Regions from separate parts of the Thioalkalivibrio sp. ALRh genome, predicted to be linked through region 2. Evidence: predicted binding sites of a transcription regulator. Region 2 holds the regulator's gene; each other region holds the start of a gene.
The links. Region 2 encodes sigma-54, which starts transcription at its own class of promoters, with help from an activator protein. Its sites were predicted from a motif close to TGGCANGNTNCNTGCTT; they were not measured.

Region 1 (3,986 bases), 340 kb from region 2:
ACCTGAAGCTATACTCGTTGGTGGATGCCCCGGAAGACGTGGTGGACGTGATCTTCGAGCATTACGAGGCGCGCAGCTTCGAGCCTTCCGCGGAAGAAAAGAAACGCATGATGGAGCTGTGAGCATGGCCGCTAAGTGCACCCATTATCCCGCCGCCCTCCTGGTCGGTCTGCTTCTCGCGCCGGCTCTGGCCATTGCCCAGCAGGAGCGCGAGTGGGACGATGCCCCGCCGCCGCCCGAGATGCCGGACGAGGCCGAGGCCGACCCCGCGCCGCCCGTGCTCGACGAACGCGCGCGCGAGCAGCGGGGCCTGGAAGAGGCCGACATTGTGATCATCGAACGCGACGGGGAGACCCGGCGCGAGTACCGCATGGGCGGGCAACTGGTGATGGTGGAGGTGATCCCCGCGGCCGGTCCCTCCTACTACCTGATCGACAGCACCGGCGACGGCCTGCTCGATCGCCGTCAGCGTGAGCTGGAACCCGATTTCGTACCGCCGTCCTGGGTGATTTTCCAATGGTAATGAACGAACACGACTGCCAGGCCTGTGCCGAGGCCTGCGGGGTGAGCATCGAGTTTCGCGAGGGCGAGGCCTTGCTGGCGGGGCAGCCCGTGCAGTGCCTGCGTCTGTCGGCGGATGCCGCCTCCGGTATCGAGGCGGCCCTGAAGGGTGCAGGCATCAGCCCGCTGGCCACCGCTGATGCCGACGGGACGCGGATTCTTTTCCTGGATCTAGGTCAGGCATTGCGCGAACCCCTGTCGGCCGAGGGCCCCGGAAGCCTCAACGCCCTGGGGGAGCGGGCCGCGAGCTGGCAGGCCCTGCACCCGGCGAGTGCGATGCCGGAGGCCACGGGCTATCGCCGCGGGGTGCTGCAGCAGCTATTGCGCGAACGCGCCGATGCCCTGGGCCAGACGCTGTTGGCCGGCGAGCGGGAGACGCTGGACGCCGAACTCCACCACCAGAGCCTCTATCGTTTCGAGGATCTGCCGCTGGCCGGGAGCTACTGGCACTCGGTGCGGGTCTATTCGGAAGGGGCCGGGCTCGCGGATCTGGTGATGCCGCCGGCGCCGGTGCCCGCTTTCTGGCAGCTCGCGCGCATCGCATTGGCGATTGCGGTGGACGAGGCCGGCGAGATTCGAGCCGATGCCTACCGTGCGTTGCTTGCGGGCTACCATGCCAGACGCCCGTTGGCCGCGATCGAGCGCGGGGCCGCACCGACATTGCTGCGCCTGGCCGCACTGGACGACTGGATCGGTCGTCGCGAATCCGGCGCGACGGGCGAGGCCGAACGCCAGCGGCTCGTTGCGCTGCAGGGGCACGCCGCCCGTGTGCAGGGCATGTGGGTACGTGCCGCGTAGGTGGCTCGGGGGTTTCGGCCCAAGGAGATCGACGATGAACAAGGTCTGGGTGCTGTTTCTAGTCGCGATGTGCCTGCCGGCGCTCACCCAGGCCGAGGTCTATCGCTGGACTGACGACCAGGGCAATGTGCACTTTGGCGACCGTCCTCCCGAGGGCAGCGCCAGCGAGTCGGTCGATGTACGTGAGCCCATGCGCGGGGTGCCGCTCGAGGGTGCCCGAGAGATCCTTGAACGTCCGGTGCGGCCTCAGCAAGAGGAGGCCGATGCCAGTGGCTACGAACGCGTCGCGATTACGCAGCCGGAGGACGGGGCCGGCGTGCGTGCCAATGACGGCAATGTCACCGCCGAGGTGGCGCTGGAGCCCGCCCTGGATACCGAGGCCGGCCATCGCGTCGTCTGGCTGCTGAACGGCGAGGAGGCTGGCGACAGCACCGGCTCCAGTATCACCTTCGAGGGGCTCAACCGCGGCGAATACAGCCTGCAGGCGCGAGTAGAAGACGACGCCGGGCAGGAGCTCGCCAGCAGCGACACCATCCAGTTCAACGTGCTGCGCATCGCGATCCCGCGCGAACAGCAGCAACAACAGCGCCCGCAGCAATTCCCCCAGGGCGGCGCCCCGCAGGCCCCTCGGGCCCCCCAGGCCCCGCGCGCACCTCAGCCCCAGGTCCAGCAGATTCCGCAGAACTAGTCGGCCGCACCAACTCCGTGCGCATTCTGCCCCAATATGGTGCCGTATTTGCACTATAATGGGGCGGCGCTTGGTGATTGCCGCCACGGCCGCCTTGCCTGGGCGCTCTCCTGCCCGCGGATGATCCACCCTGTGCTGTGCCCCTGTTTGGCGCGATTCCTGCTTGAGGCCCGTTGATGAACAATCCTGTTGCCAAGCCCGCCCCAGCGCCATGGCCCTGGTGGGACGACCTGTCAACTGCCGTGCTGGTGACGGATGGCGAGCTGCGCCTGGTCAGCCTGAACAGTGCGGCCGAGGTCCTGCTGGGGCTTAGCCGCGAGCGTATCGTCGGCCACGGACTGGGGCAGTGCCTCAGGCTCGACCGCAGCCTGTCCAATCGGCTGCGGTCGGTGTTGTCACTCGATCAGCCGATTACCCTGCGCGCCCGACAGATGGAGCCACTGCGCGCCGAGCCCTTCCTGGCGGACATCACCATCACGCCTCTGCGCGGTGACGATGGCCGCGAGCCACAACTCTTGTTTGAACTTAACGCCATTGATCGCCATGAACGGATCAGTCGCGAGGAACAGCTGCAAAAGCAGCAGGCGATCACGCGTGCGGTGACCCGGGGGCTGGCCCACGAGATCAAGAACCCGCTGGGCGGCCTGCGCGGGGCGGCGCAGCTATTGGCCAGCGAGCTGGATGACGACGGGCTGAAGGAATACACCGGCATCATCATTCGCGAGGCGGACCGGCTGCGCAGCCTGGTGGATCGCATGCTGGGCCCGAACAACCTGCCCCGCCTCGAGGCCGTAAACCTCCACGAGGTGCTGGAGCACGTGCGCGGCCTGGTCAGTGTGCAACTGCCGCTGGGTCTGAAGATCCGCGGCGACTACGACCCGAGCATCCCGGATGTGCAGGCCGACCGCGACATGCTGGTGCAGGCCATCCTGAATCTGGTGCAGAACGCGGTGCAGGCGTTGAGCGAGGGCGGCGAGATCACCCTGGTCTCGCGCGTACTGCGCCAGTACACCATTTCCGGTCACCGCCACCGCCTGGTGGCACGCCTGAGCGTGCGCGACAACGGCCCGGGCATCCCGGAGGAGATCCGCGAGCGCATCTTCTTCCCGATGGTGACCGGCCGCGCCGCGGGCACCGGCCTGGGCCTGCCCATCGCCCAGAGCCTGATCCAGTTGCACAACGGACTCATTGAATGCCGTTCGCGACCGGGCAGCACCTCGTTCGACATCCTGCTGCCGATCGAACCCCAAAATGCCAAGGAGGCCGGCAACTGATGGACCCCATCGTCTGGATCATTGACGACGACGACTCGATCCGCTGGGTGCTGGATCGCGCCCTGCAGCGCGCCGGTATCAATGTGCGCGGGTTCGAGACGGCCGACGCGGCCTGGGCTGCGCTGGAGACTGACGAGGCCCCGGATACGGTGGTGGCCGACATCCGCATGCCGGGGCTGAACGGCCTCGATTTTCTCGCCCGTATGCAGACCCGCCCGGATCCGCCACCGGTCATCATCATGACGGCGTTTTCGGATCTCGAGAGCGCGGTCGGCGCTTACCAGACCGGGGCTTTCGAGTATCTGCCCAAGCCGTTCGATGTCGACGAGGCCGTGGCCCTTGTTCAGCGTGCGCTGGAGGCGCGGGCGACTGCGCAGCAAAATGCCGAGGGTGGCGCCAGGATCGAGGACACCCCCATCATCGGCGAGGCGCCGGCGATGCAGGAGATGTTCCGCGCGATCGGGCGTCTGTCGCGCAGCAATATCACCGTACTGATCAACGGCGAGTCCGGCACTGGCAAGGAGCTGGTCGCGAGGGCCCTGCACCAGCACAGCCCGCGGGCCGATCAGCCATTGATCGCGTTGAACACCGCCGCGATCCCGAAAGACCTGCTGGAGAGCGAGCTGTTCGGTCATGAGCGTGGCGCCTTTACCGGCGCCAGCCAG
Region 2 (3,986 bases):
CGGTGGCGAATCTGCGCCGATGGCCGGCTATCTGACCGGCCGCGAGCTGACCAAGCGCTATGGCAAGCGTACGGTGCTGGATCGTGTCGACGTCGATCTGGCACCAGGGGAGGTCGTGGGCCTGCTGGGACCGAACGGCGCAGGCAAGACCACCTGTTTCTACAGCCTGGTCGGCCTGATCCGGCCCAATCGTGGCCGCATCACGCTGGGTGACCGGGACATCACCCGGGCCCCGATTCATTCGCGGGCCCGAGCCGGGCTGGGCTACCTGCCGCAGGAGGCCTCGATCTTCCGTCGGCTGAGTGTTTGGGACAACCTGCAGGCGGTGCTGGAGCTGCGCTCGGAGCTCGACCGCCACGAGCGACGCCGCATCGGCGATGCCCTGATCGAGGAGTTCCAGCTGGAGACCGTGCGCCACAGCCCTGGGATTGCCCTGTCCGGGGGCGAGCGTCGCCGCGCCGAGATCGCGCGGGCACTGGCCGGTGACCCGCGCTTTATCTGCCTGGACGAACCGTTTGCCGGCGTGGATCCGATTTCCGTGGGTGATATCCAGGCCGTGATTGGGCATCTGGCCCAGCGCGGGATCGGTGTGCTGATTTCCGACCACAACGTGCGCGAGACCCTCGGAATCTGCGACAGGGCCTATATTCTTAGTGAGGGCCGCATCCTGAGCGCCGGGACCCCGCAGGAGCTGCTGGACGACCCCCAGGTGCGCCGCGTGTATCTCGGAGAAAACTTTCGACTGTGAACATTGATCAGTGTTTCCTTAAGATGATCTTGATGGTCACCATGGACCTCAAACCGCGATGCTGAAACCCGGGCTCAATCTGCAGCTGGGGCAGACGCTGACGATGACCCCGCAGCTGCAACAGGCGATCCGTCTGCTGCAGCTTTCCACGCTGGAGTTGCAGGCGGAGATCCAGCAGGCGCTGGAAAGCAACCCCATGCTCGAGCAGGTGGAGGACGAGGGCGAGGAGGCCCCGCCCGAGCGCCCGGAGGAAGGGGGCGAACGGGTCGACGGGGATCGCATGCAGGCCGACACGGCTGGCGATGACGTGATCCCCGAGGAGTTGAGCACCGACAGTCGCTGGGACGACATCTACGAGCCCGCCCCGAGCCCACGCGGCCTGGACGACCGCGACCCGCTGGAGAATACCTCCGACGGCGAGGACGAGGGCCTTCAGGATCACCTGCTCTGGCAGCTGCATCTGAGCCACCTGACCCCACGAGACCAACGGATCGGGGCGGCGCTGATCGACGCGATCAGCCCGGACGGCTATCTGGACAGTGAACTCGAGGCGCTGGCGGAGATGATCAGCCAGGGCGAAGACGAGCCCGTGGGGGTCGACGAGGTCGAGGCGGTGCTGCACTGGATTCAGCAGTGCGACCCGCTGGGCGTCGGTGCGCGGGACCTGCGCGAGTGCCTGGAGATCCAGCTGCGCCATTTGGCGCCGGATGCCCCGGCGCGTGACGCGGCTCGAGCCATCCTGGAAAACGGCATGGAGAGCCTGGCCAAGCGGGACTACCGAGCCCTGCAGCGCCAGTCCGGCGTGCGCGACCCGGACGAGCTGGCGCGGGCGCTGGACCTGATCCGCACCCTGAATCCGCGGCCCGGTGCCCAGATCAGCGAGTCCACTTCGGAATACGTCGTGCCGGATGTCTATGTCCGCCATGACCGCGATGGCTGGCGCGTGGACTTGAACCCGGAGATTGCGCCGCGCATTCGCATCAACGATCTCTATGCGGGCATGGTGCGGCAGGTCTCCGATGCGCGTGATAGCGCGTTTATGCGCGATCAGTTGCAGGAGGCGCGCTGGTTCCTGAAGAGCCTGCACAGCCGGAACGACACCCTGCTGCGGGTCGCCCAGGCCATCGTCGTGCGCCAGCAGGGGTTTCTCGAGCATGGTGAGGTTGCCATGCAACCGCTGATCCTGCGCGATATCGCCGAGACCCTGGAGATGCACGAATCGACCATCTCGAGGGTGACTACACAGAAATACATGCACACCCCGCGTGGGGTATTCGAGTTCAAGTACTTCTTTTCCAGTCATGTTGGCACAGCCGATGGCGGCGAATGCTCGGCGACCGCGATCCGTGCCATGATTCGGGAATTGATTGGTGGCGAGACCCCGAACAAGCCACTGAGTGATGCAAAACTGGCCCAGATCCTGTCGGATCGGGGCATTAATGTGGCCCGACGCACCGTGGCCAAGTACCGCGAGGCTATGCACATACCGTCTTCCAGCGAACGCCGGCAGATGGCGAGTATGCCCAGTGGAACCAAGCAAAAAGGAGCCTGACCATGCAGATCAACCTGACCGGCCATCACGTCGATATCACCGACGCCCTGCGCGACTACGTGAACGAAAAGTTCGCGAAGCTGGAACGCCACTTCGACAAAGTGATCGACGTGCATGTGGTGCTGACCCACGAGAAAAACCAGAACCTGAACAACAAGGCGGAGGCCAATCTCCAGGTCAGCGGCAATCACATCCACGCCGAAGCCAGTCACGAGGATATGTATGCGGCGATTGATGGCCTGATCGACAAGGTGGATCGTCAGCTGATCAAGCACAAGGAAAAGGTCAAGGACCATCACCGCGCCGAGGGTGCCCAGCGCAACCGCGAACAGGCCCTTTAACGCAATGACCATTGCCGAGCTGATCACCCGCGCCCGTATCCGGCTGGAGCCCGAGTGTTCCAGCCAGAAACGGGCGCTCGAGACCCTGGCCGAGTTGCTGGCCGTCGGCGGCGAGGAGTCCGCCGGCCCGGCCAGCGGGGCCATCTTCGAGGCCCTGTCTGCCCGCGAGAAGCTTGGCTCCACCGGTCTGGGGCATGGCGTGGCCATCCCGCATGGGCGTCTGGCCGAGCTCGATGCCCCCCGGGTCGCGGTCCTGCGGCTGGACCAGGGGGTCGACTTCGACGCCATGGACCACGAACCCGTGGACATCCTGATCGCACTGCTGGTGCCCGAGGCGGCGACCAGCGCGCACCTGGACCTGCTGGCGCAGCTGGCTCGCGGTCTCTCGCAGCCCGACAATATCGCCTCGCTGCGCCGTGCCGGCGACGCGGACGCCCTGGAACGCGAACTGACCCGGGCCTTCGGCGACGCCTGAACATGGCTCTCCCGGCAGTGCTCCCCCGATTCCGACACCCCGCGCCAATGCTGCCGGAGATTCGTGCATGAACGAGGCACTGGGAGAGGGCGGCATCGCGCGCGACATCACCGTAGAGGTCCTGATCCAGGCGATGGGCAATCGCCTGGATCTGCGCTACGTACACGGCGAGCAGGTCGCACCGGATCGCAACCTGGTCGGCGGTGACGGCGACGACCTGCCCCTCGCCGGGCACCTCAACCTGATCCGGCCTAACCGTATCCAGGTGATCGGCGATTTCGAGGCGCGCTATATCGCGCGGCTGAGCGATGATCAGCGCGAGCAACTGATCCTGGAGATGGCCCGCACCGGGACGACCGCGGTGATCTTCGCCGAGGACACCTGCCCGTTCTCGGAGATGCCGGACGTCCCCGATGAGCAGCTGCCGCTGATCTTGTGCTCCTCGACCAGCAGCCACGAGATTATCTCCCTGCTGCGCTATTTCCTGCAGCAGCGGCTGGCCCATTTCGAGGTGCGCCATGGCGTGTTCATGGAGATCCTCGGCATTGGCGTGCTGATCAGCGGGGCCTCCAGCGTGGGCAAGAGCGAGGTGGCGCTCGAGCTGATCTCGCGCGGGCACCGGCTGATCGCCGACGACGCACCGGAGTTTGCCCGCATCGCCCCGGATATCGTGCGCGGACACTGCCCGGCCCTGTTGCAGGACCTGCTCGAGGTGCGCGGGCTGGGGGTGTTGAACGTCCGCGCCATGTACGGGGATTCGGCGATCAAGGGCGGCAAGTATCTGCGGCTGATTATCGACCTGCGCGACCACGGCGAGCCCTCGCCGGTGCCGGATGACCGCCTGAATGGCCGCCGCGGGGAGATCGGCAT
Region 3 (3,986 bases), 180 kb from region 2:
GCGGACTCGATGTCCGAGACCTTCAGCTCGGAGCCGCCATTGAAGCCGAACCAGCCCAACCACAGGATCAGCACGCCCAGAGTGGCCAACGGCATGTTGGAGCCCGGGATCGCGTTGATCTGGCCGTCCTTGCCGTACTTGCCCTTGCGCGCCCCAAGGAGCAGCACACCGGCCAGCGCCGCAGCGGCACCCGTGAAGTGGACGATGCCGGAACCGGCGTAGTCGAGGTAGCCGATCTGGTCGAGGAAGCCTTCGCCCCAGCTCCAGAAGCCCTGGATCGGGTAGATGAAGCCGGTCAGCACGACCGCAAAGGCAAGGAAGGCCCACAGCTTCATCCGCTCGGCCACGGCACCCGAGACGATGGACATCGCGGTGGCCACGAATACGACCTGGAAGAAGAAGTCGGCACGATCGGAGTAGTAGATGTCGCCATCGCTACCCAGCACGTCACCCACGGCATTGTCACCCGTGATCAGGAAGCCCAGGCTCGGGATCACGGAGCTCAGGCCATCGCCGTACATGATGTTGTAGCCGATCAGCATGTACATGATGCTGGCGATCGAATACAGGGCGATGTTCTTGGTAGCGATTTCGGCGACACTCTTGGTGCGCACCATCCCAGCCTCGAGCATGGTAAAGCCCGCGGCCATCCACATCACCAGTGCACCGGCCACCAGAAAGTAAAAGGTGTCCATCGCATAGGCGAGTTCGACAACTTGTTGTTCAATTTCCATGATTGAAATTCCTCATTCGATGGAAGTGCGAAAACCCTTAAAGGGCTTCCGGGCCGGTCTCGCCCGTGCGAATACGCACGACCTGCTCCACCGGAGTGATAAAAATCTTGCCGTCGCCGATCTTGCCCGTACTGGCAGACTTGGAAATGGCCTCGACTACCTGATCGACCAGGTTTTCGTCGACAGCCACTTCCAGTTTCACCTTGGGCAGAAAATCGACCACGTACTCGGCACCGCGATAGAGCTCGGTGTGGCCGCGCTGACGACCAAACCCTTTTACTTCGGTCATGGTCATTCCTTGCACGCCGATCTCCGAGATCGCCTCGCGGACATCATCAAGCTTGAACGGCTTGATCACGGCGGTAATCATCTTCATTTCGGACTCCTTGAGCGGGGCCGCCGCTGGGCGGACCCGCAGTTACTTGAGTGGAAAAGCCAGGTTTAGAACGTCTTGGTCCAGCCCACCCAGGCGCCAACGTCCTCGTCGGACTCATCGACGTATTCGAGGTTGAAGCTGAACTCGCCCCAGTCGCCGGCGTCGCGACTCAGGCTGGCGGTGTAGTGGGTGTAGTTGTCGAGATCGGAGTCATCGAAGTTGGTGCGACCCACGAGGAAGCCAGCGCTGTAGACATCCATGAACGGGATATCCAACCCGGCGTAGTAGTACATATCCTTTTTCTCGAGCGCAGAATCACTGCTGTCGTTCACGACATAGGCCATCCCGGTGTACAAACCCACGGGCCCCGTATCGAACGAAATCTCACCGTACACTTCGCCGAAGTCGGCGCTCAGGGAACCACTGTCATCACGGGCGTCCGGGTAGGCGTAATACAGGTACCCAACATCGTAGCCAAAGCCATTGTCGAACTCGTCGGCGAAACCGAGATAAAGATCCATCTCGTAGCTGGTGTCGTCGCCAAAGTCGACATTGGAAAGCCAGGTACCGACGTAGAAACCGGACTCATGTTCGTAATCGATGCCACCCTGGATTGCGGCACCATCATCGGTTTCAGAAAAACCACGGAAGTAGTAATTGGAAACCGCCCCAATGTTCACGGAAAGCTCCGCAGCGGCGGTCGAGGTAAAGGCCACACCGCCGGTGGAGCCGACAGTGACAATGGCGGCGGCCAGTGCGGAACGAGTGAACTTCTTCATGTTGTGTTCTCCCAGTTGTGCAATCGAGTGTCGCGTAGTCGACACCCGGTCCTTGCACAGGCCGTGCCATATCGGGAAAACGGAGCCAGATCGGCTTTTCACAACACCTGTTGCAGGCGAACGACGCCGGCACGCACAAAAGCGGTGCGCACTAAAAGTGCACACGCACCATATTGGGTCAAGGAATGAGGAATCTGTGACCGGCCGCACGGCCGGGGTCGAGGCGAACTAGGACAGGAGCAGACGCAAAAGGATCAGGTGGAGGCCGGAAGGGTGCCGCGTTCGACCACGATGCCCACCTCGGCCACACCGGCGACGGCGCCGGGCTTGCCCAGCTCGATACGCACCCACGGGGTGCGAAACTCGGCCATCAGGGCCTCCGCGATCTCTTCGGCCAGCGATTCCAGCAGCGCGTGGGGTTCGCGCGTGACGATCGCGCGCACGGCGTTGGCCACCGCCTCGTAATCGACCGTGTCCGTGATCTCGCCCGAGTGCGCGGCGATGCGCGTGTCGGTGGCCAGCTGGATATCAAAGCGCAGGGGGCGCCGGATGCGCTGTTCCCAGTCATAGACACCGACGACGGCATCAATGCGCAGATCCTTGAGGTAGATTCGATCCATCCCGTACCTTCGCGGTCCGGCCTTGGCGGCCGGCGCCTATCGTACTGGCTTGCCCACAGCAGGTACACCGAACCGTTATCATGACGCGGCACCTTCCCAAGGACATTCCTGATGCCCGAGCGCTTTCACGATCTGCCCTGGCCAGACAACCCGGAAGGGTCACCCCGAAAGGTGGGCGTGGAGATCGAGATGGCCGGCGTCTCGCTCGAACGCATGGCCGAGGCCATCCGCGCCGAGTTCGGGGGGCAGGTCCACTGTGACAGCCCGTTCGTCGCCCGGGTCTGCGATACGGACCAGGGTGATTTCCAGGTGGAGCTGGATGCCCGGGTACTGAAGGACCGGGCCTATCGCAGCCACCTACGGCGGCTGGGCATCGAGCTCGACGACACCGACGAGGCCGCGCTGGATCGCTGGCTGGCCGATGCCGCCGGCCGCCTGGTACCACACGAGATCGTCGCACCACCGATACCGGCCTCGGCGCTCCCCCGCCTGGACCGCGTACGTGCCACTCTGCAGGAAGCCGGTGCCCTGGGGACGGAGCGCTCGCTGCTCTACGCGTTCGGGCTGCAGCTCAATATCGAGGTCCACAGCACCGATGCCGCCTGGATCCTCGATGTCCTGCGGGCCTTCCTGCTGCTGTACGAGATGCTGACGAACGCGGGCGAGATCGACCTGGCCAGACGCCTGTCGCCCTATATCCGCGCGTTCCCCGGCACCTTCGTCCGCGAGACGCTGAACCCGGATTTCCAGGCGGATCGGGGGGAACTGATCGACCATTACCTCGCGCACAACACCACCCGCAATCGTCCACTGGACATGCTGCCGCTGTTTGCCGAACTGGACCAGGAACGGATCGACGCGGCCCCGGTAGAACACGAACTGGTCAAGGCCCGGCCTGCGTTCCACTATCGCCTGCCCAACTGCGAGATCGACGACCCCAAATGGAGTCTGGCCCACCCCTTTAACGGGTGGGTCGAAGTGGAACGGCTCGCCGCGGACCGGGAACGCCTGCAGCGGATGAGCCGTGAATACCTGGAACGTCCCACCCAGGCACTGGGCCGCTGGGCCGACGACTGGGCCAGGAAGCTGCGTGGTTGGTTCTGAATACGACACCATGAGCAACGCCGGGCCGGCGCGGCGTCCGGTGGTCGCGATCACCGGCCCCGACCAGGGCGGAGGGCCCGCCTGGCTGTTCACCGCGCTGGCCGTCTGGCGCGCCGGCGGGCGCCCCCTGCGCGTACGCCCCGGCAAGCCGCGCCCCCATCGATCGTTCGACGCGCTGGTGGTCGGGGGCGGTGCGGATGTCGATCCCGAGCTGTATGGGGAATCGCTGCCTCAGGGCCCGAACCCGGAGGCCATTCGCGGCGCGGAACGCCGCCTGTCGCAACGACTGATCGGGTACCTGTTCTATCCCGCGCTCTGGCTGCTGCGGCGGCTGTTCCAGTCGCACGGCGGCGTACTGGACGTGGAGCGTGAC
Region 4 (3,986 bases), on a different contig from region 2:
AGGAAGACTGCAAAGGCCAGATGGATCGAGCGCGCCTCGGTGTCCGAGACGACAAAGAAATCCAGCCAGTCGCCCAGGGGCGAGGCGATCCAGATCTGGAACAGAGACCAGGCCACCGCCGTCAGCCAGATCAGGCTGCGCGTGCCGCGCCCCGGATGACGTGCGCCGGATTCCAGCTCCTGAGCAGTCTCGGCCGCGTTGTCGGCCGGTTCCGTGGCCCCCCCGGTGGTCCCCCTGGTATCGCTCATTCGATCAGCCCCGCTTCACGGAAATAGCGTTGGGCCCCCGGATGCAGGGGGGCCGACAGTCCTTCGTCCACCATCGTCTCGCGCTCCAGCGGGCCAAAGGCCGGATGCAGGCCGCGAAAGGTCTCGAAGTTCTCGAACACCGCGCGGGTGATCTCGTAGACCGCGCGTTCCGAGGTGCGGGTCGAGGTCACCAGCGTGGCGCCGACACCGTAGGTATGGATGTCGTCGTCCTGGCCCGGGTAGGTGCCGGCGGGGATCAGCGCGCGCAGGTAATAAGGGGTGTCCTCGACCAGTTGGTCGACGGTTGAACCCTCGATCGACACCAGTCGGGCGTTGCAGGTCGCGATGGGTTCCTGAATCGCGGCCGAGGGGTGGCCGACGGAAAATACAAAGGCGTCGATGCGGTTGTCGCAAAGCGCCTGGGCCTGCTCGCGCGAGGGCAGCTCACTCACCCGGCGAAAGGTGTCCTGGTCCCAGCCCAGCGCCCCCATCAGTTCTTCCATCAGGATGCGCTGGCCCGAGCCTGGGTTGCCGATGTTGACGCGCTTGCCGGGCAGGTCATCCAGCCCCTCGATGTCTGCGTCGGGGCGCACCACCAGGGTGAGGGGTTCGGCATGCAGGCTGAACGCCGCCCGGAGATGGGGAGCGGGCCCGAATTCCTCGAAACGCCCGGAGCCCCGATAGGCGTGGTACTGCAGGTCCGACTGCGCGACGCCGAAGTCCATGTCGCCCGAGCGGATCATGTTGAGATTGAAGACCGAGCCGCCGGTGCTCTCCGCTGTGCAGCGCATCCCGTGCTCGTCGCGACGGGTGTTGAACAGGCGGCACAGGTGCTGGCCCGCCGGGTAATACACGCCGGTGACCCCGCCTGTGCCGATATTGATGAAGCGCGATTCGGCCTGCGCGTTGGTGGCCAGTAGCAGGCTGACCAGGGTGAGCACTGGCAGCAGGCGTTGCAGCCATCGCCGGTCGGCCCTCGGCACACTGGATCGATTCATACGCCCTCCGGGGTCATGCCGGGAACGAATCGCGGCAGTGCCGAGGATTCTAGGGAGACGCCGATCAAATAGCACGTTCGCGTTCAGGTCGACTGTGCCTGCGGGCCGGGGGCGATGGGGATCGCCTCGCCTTCGGTCATCCGCGGTCCTGTGCAGGCCCCTCTTCAATCAGGGTAAAGGACACGCCCGACAGGCGTGCCCTTGATGGCGCGGCGACGGGCCGTTGGGCGTTCGCCTAGGCCGGAAAACGGGGCCCCTGGCGTCGGTTCCGGCGAAGCATCAGCCCGAGCAGGCCGAGCCCCAGTCCCATCAGCAGCATCGTCTTCGGTTCGGGGACGGTGCCGACCTCGCCCGAACGGTAATAGACGCTGATATGCGAGATGTTGCGTGTGGCCACACCCGGATAGCTGAAGGGCGGTTGGGTGAAGGGTGAGCTGTAATCGCCATTGATCCCGGTCATCAGGAAGCCGACCAGGTTGGTGCCGCTGCCATGACTGAACACGAACAGCAGGTCTCCATAGTCCCATTCGGAATCGAGGTTCCATTGCCCGCTGTGGCGATTGCCATCAAAGCTGGCGAGGGTCGAGCTGTTCGACCCGGGGGAGGTCCAGCGGCCGTCGAATAGCCAGTCGCTGATTCCGAAGAATCCGGTGTCGCCCGCGGTATTCACAAGCCAGCTGGAGGGATCGCCGGTGGTGGAGTCGGTGGCTGCGCCATCCAGTGGCGACAAAATCTGACAGCCGAGATTGTTGGTGACCTTGTCACCGACGTTGCCGGACAGGGCAGTGCAATCGAGCAGTGCGGCCTGGGTGGCCCCGGAGAGCGACAGGGTCAACAGGAACACCGTTCCGGCCAGGAACGAGAGCAATGGCTTGCATGACATCGAGCTTACCTCCATGGGACGAAAGTCCCTCCATGGTTTCTCATGAATGCGGCTGGGGCGCGGATCGCCTGAAAGTGCCATCACTCACAAGGCGGGAATGCAGCACGCTTCGTGCCATGTTCGACGAGATGGGGGATTCGGGCGATGAAACAATCGCTTGTGAGATTTGATGTGGAGAGGCGGTCGTGGGTTACGGCCGAGATGTAAAAGAACCGGACATGTTCGGTCGAGGCGAGCGAATCACTGTGGATCAGGAGGCATGAACGAAATGATGGCGCCACATGGGCGCCATCATGCCAAGTCGAGCAGGACGTGATCAGGCCGCCATCGTGTCCCTGCGTGCTTTGCGGCGGACGGCGATACCCAGCAAGCCCAGACCCAGACCCAGTAGCAACAGTGTGTGGGGCTCCGGTACCTGCCCGTTCGGACGGTAGTAGATGCTCACGTGGGAGATGTCTTTGGGGCTTGCACCCGGGAAGTCAAACGGCGGGTCAATGAATGGCGAGAGGTAGCTGCCGTTATAGCCAGTCATCAGGAACCCGGTCAGATTGGTGCCGCGGCCATCCTTGAACAGGAACAGCAGGTCGCCGTAGACAAAGCTCGGATCCAGTGTCCAGGTCCCGCCCTGGGAGGTTCCGTCCAGCGTGACCAGGTTGAGGGTCGGATCGGCCGGATCAAACTCCAGCGGATCGCCGTTGCTGTTCGGCGGATCTTCCCAGCGGCCATCGAACTGCCAGTCACTGATGCCGAAAAAGCCCGTGCCACCGGCCGTGTTGACGATCCAGTTGGAGGGGTCGCCTCCCACAGGGTCGTTTGCATGCCCATCCAGGGGTTCGAGGATCTGGCAGCCGATGTTGGCGGTGACGCGGTTTTCAACGCCGCCATCCAGGCTGGCGCAGCTGATCAACGAAGCCTGTGCGGCGCCGGAAAGGCCCAGGCCCAGCAACAGGGCGGCACTCGCGAAATAGGGTGTAATACGTTTGGGGTTCATTCGATGCACCTTCCCTGGGAATAGCCCCCTGGGTGGCTTGCGCGGATCCGGCCCATCCGGTCCTTGTGCACTCAGGGCTATGCAGAAACGGTGCCATTCCCATATGCGCGCTAATTCATTCGAAAAAACAGACCGATAGGAGGATGCGCCTTTTGCCGGATGGCAGCGGGACTGGACGGGCGTAAAAAAGTGTGACACCGACGACTACGCCGTTCGGGTGAGTGGCGCCCGGCGGGTACATTCTCAGTGCCGCGAGAGGGGTTTACCCGGCCAGGATTGGGTGTAAAGAAACGGGACACCAGGCCGTGCGCGCCGGAGGCCATGGCTACCCTGTCGAGCTTGCCCGGCAGCGCGCAATAGGCCGTATGTAGCTGAAAATACGGAAGGCTTTGGATTCTTGCGTTGTGCGCTACCTGGACGGTGGTCTGGCCATGGCGTGGCGGCCACCTGAAAAAAAGCCCCGCATCCCCTATCATTACGCGTCTTTGTTTCCCCCTTCCCAGGCCTGCGCCGGTGAGTCGGCGCGCCGGGAAACCGAATCCACGAAAGTAATGAAACGGGAGATCCGAATGTTTTCGATCGACATGAGTATCCACGGCTACGACGACGAACTCTGGGGCGCCATCAGCAAGGAGGCGCAGCGCCAGGAAGAGCATATCGAGCTGATCGCCTCCGAGAACTACACCAGCCCGCGCGTGATGGAGGCCCAGGGCTCCGTGCTGACCAACAAGTACGCCGAGGGCTATCCGGGCAAGCGCTACTACGGTGGCTGCGAGTATGTGGATATCGTCGAGCAGCTCGCGATCGATCGCCTCAAGCAGCTCTACGGCGCCGACTACGCGAACGTGCAGCCGCATTCCGGCTCG

Region 1: a site for sigma-54 is predicted at 2,196-2,212, ahead of glnL (nitrogen regulation protein NR(II)). Genes of this name have one in related genera too.
Region 3: a site for sigma-54 is predicted at 1,942-1,958, ahead of F791_RS0104635 (TorF family putative porin). Genes of this name have one in related genera too.
Region 4: a site for sigma-54 is predicted at 2,230-2,246, ahead of F791_RS0108000 (PEP-CTERM sorting domain-containing protein). Genes of this name have one in related genera too.

The regions. Positions count from the first base shown of each region.
Region 1 is NZ_KB906519.1:1,114,653-1,118,638, reverse strand. Features, by position in the region: gene F791_RS0105400 (TIGR00730 family Rossman fold protein) at 1-122, shown strand, start outside; gene F791_RS0105395 (DUF2782 domain-containing protein) at 125-523, shown strand; gene F791_RS0105390 (hypothetical protein) at 523-1,359, shown strand; gene F791_RS0105385 (DUF4124 domain-containing protein) at 1,394-2,047, shown strand; gene glnL (nitrogen regulation protein NR(II)) at 2,224-3,321, shown strand; gene ntrC (nitrogen regulation protein NR(I)) at 3,321-3,986, shown strand, end outside.
Region 2 is NZ_KB906519.1:778,337-782,322, reverse strand. Features, by position in the region: gene lptB (LPS export ABC transporter ATP-binding protein) at 20-748, shown strand; gene F791_RS0103760 (RNA polymerase factor sigma-54) at 807-2,300, shown strand; gene hpf (ribosome hibernation-promoting factor, HPF/YfiA family) at 2,303-2,641, shown strand; gene F791_RS0103750 (PTS sugar transporter subunit IIA) at 2,646-3,116, shown strand; gene hprK (HPr(Ser) kinase/phosphatase) at 3,184-3,986, shown strand, end outside.
Region 3 is NZ_KB906519.1:962,487-966,472, forward strand. Features, by position in the region: gene F791_RS0104625 (ammonium transporter) at 1-734, opposite strand, end outside; gene F791_RS0104630 (P-II family nitrogen regulator) at 772-1,110, opposite strand; gene F791_RS0104635 (TorF family putative porin) at 1,176-1,889, opposite strand; gene folB (dihydroneopterin aldolase) at 2,144-2,509, opposite strand; gene F791_RS0104645 (amidoligase family protein) at 2,621-3,613, shown strand; gene F791_RS0104650 (gamma-glutamyl-gamma-aminobutyrate hydrolase family protein) at 3,624-3,986, shown strand, end outside.
Region 4 is NZ_KB906520.1:38,822-42,807, reverse strand. Features, by position in the region: gene F791_RS0108010 (TRAP transporter permease) at 1-248, opposite strand, end outside; gene F791_RS0108005 (TAXI family TRAP transporter solute-binding subunit) at 245-1,246, opposite strand; gene F791_RS0108000 (PEP-CTERM sorting domain-containing protein) at 1,482-2,114, opposite strand; gene F791_RS0107995 (PEP-CTERM sorting domain-containing protein) at 2,446-3,120, opposite strand; gene glyA (serine hydroxymethyltransferase) at 3,690-3,986, shown strand, end outside.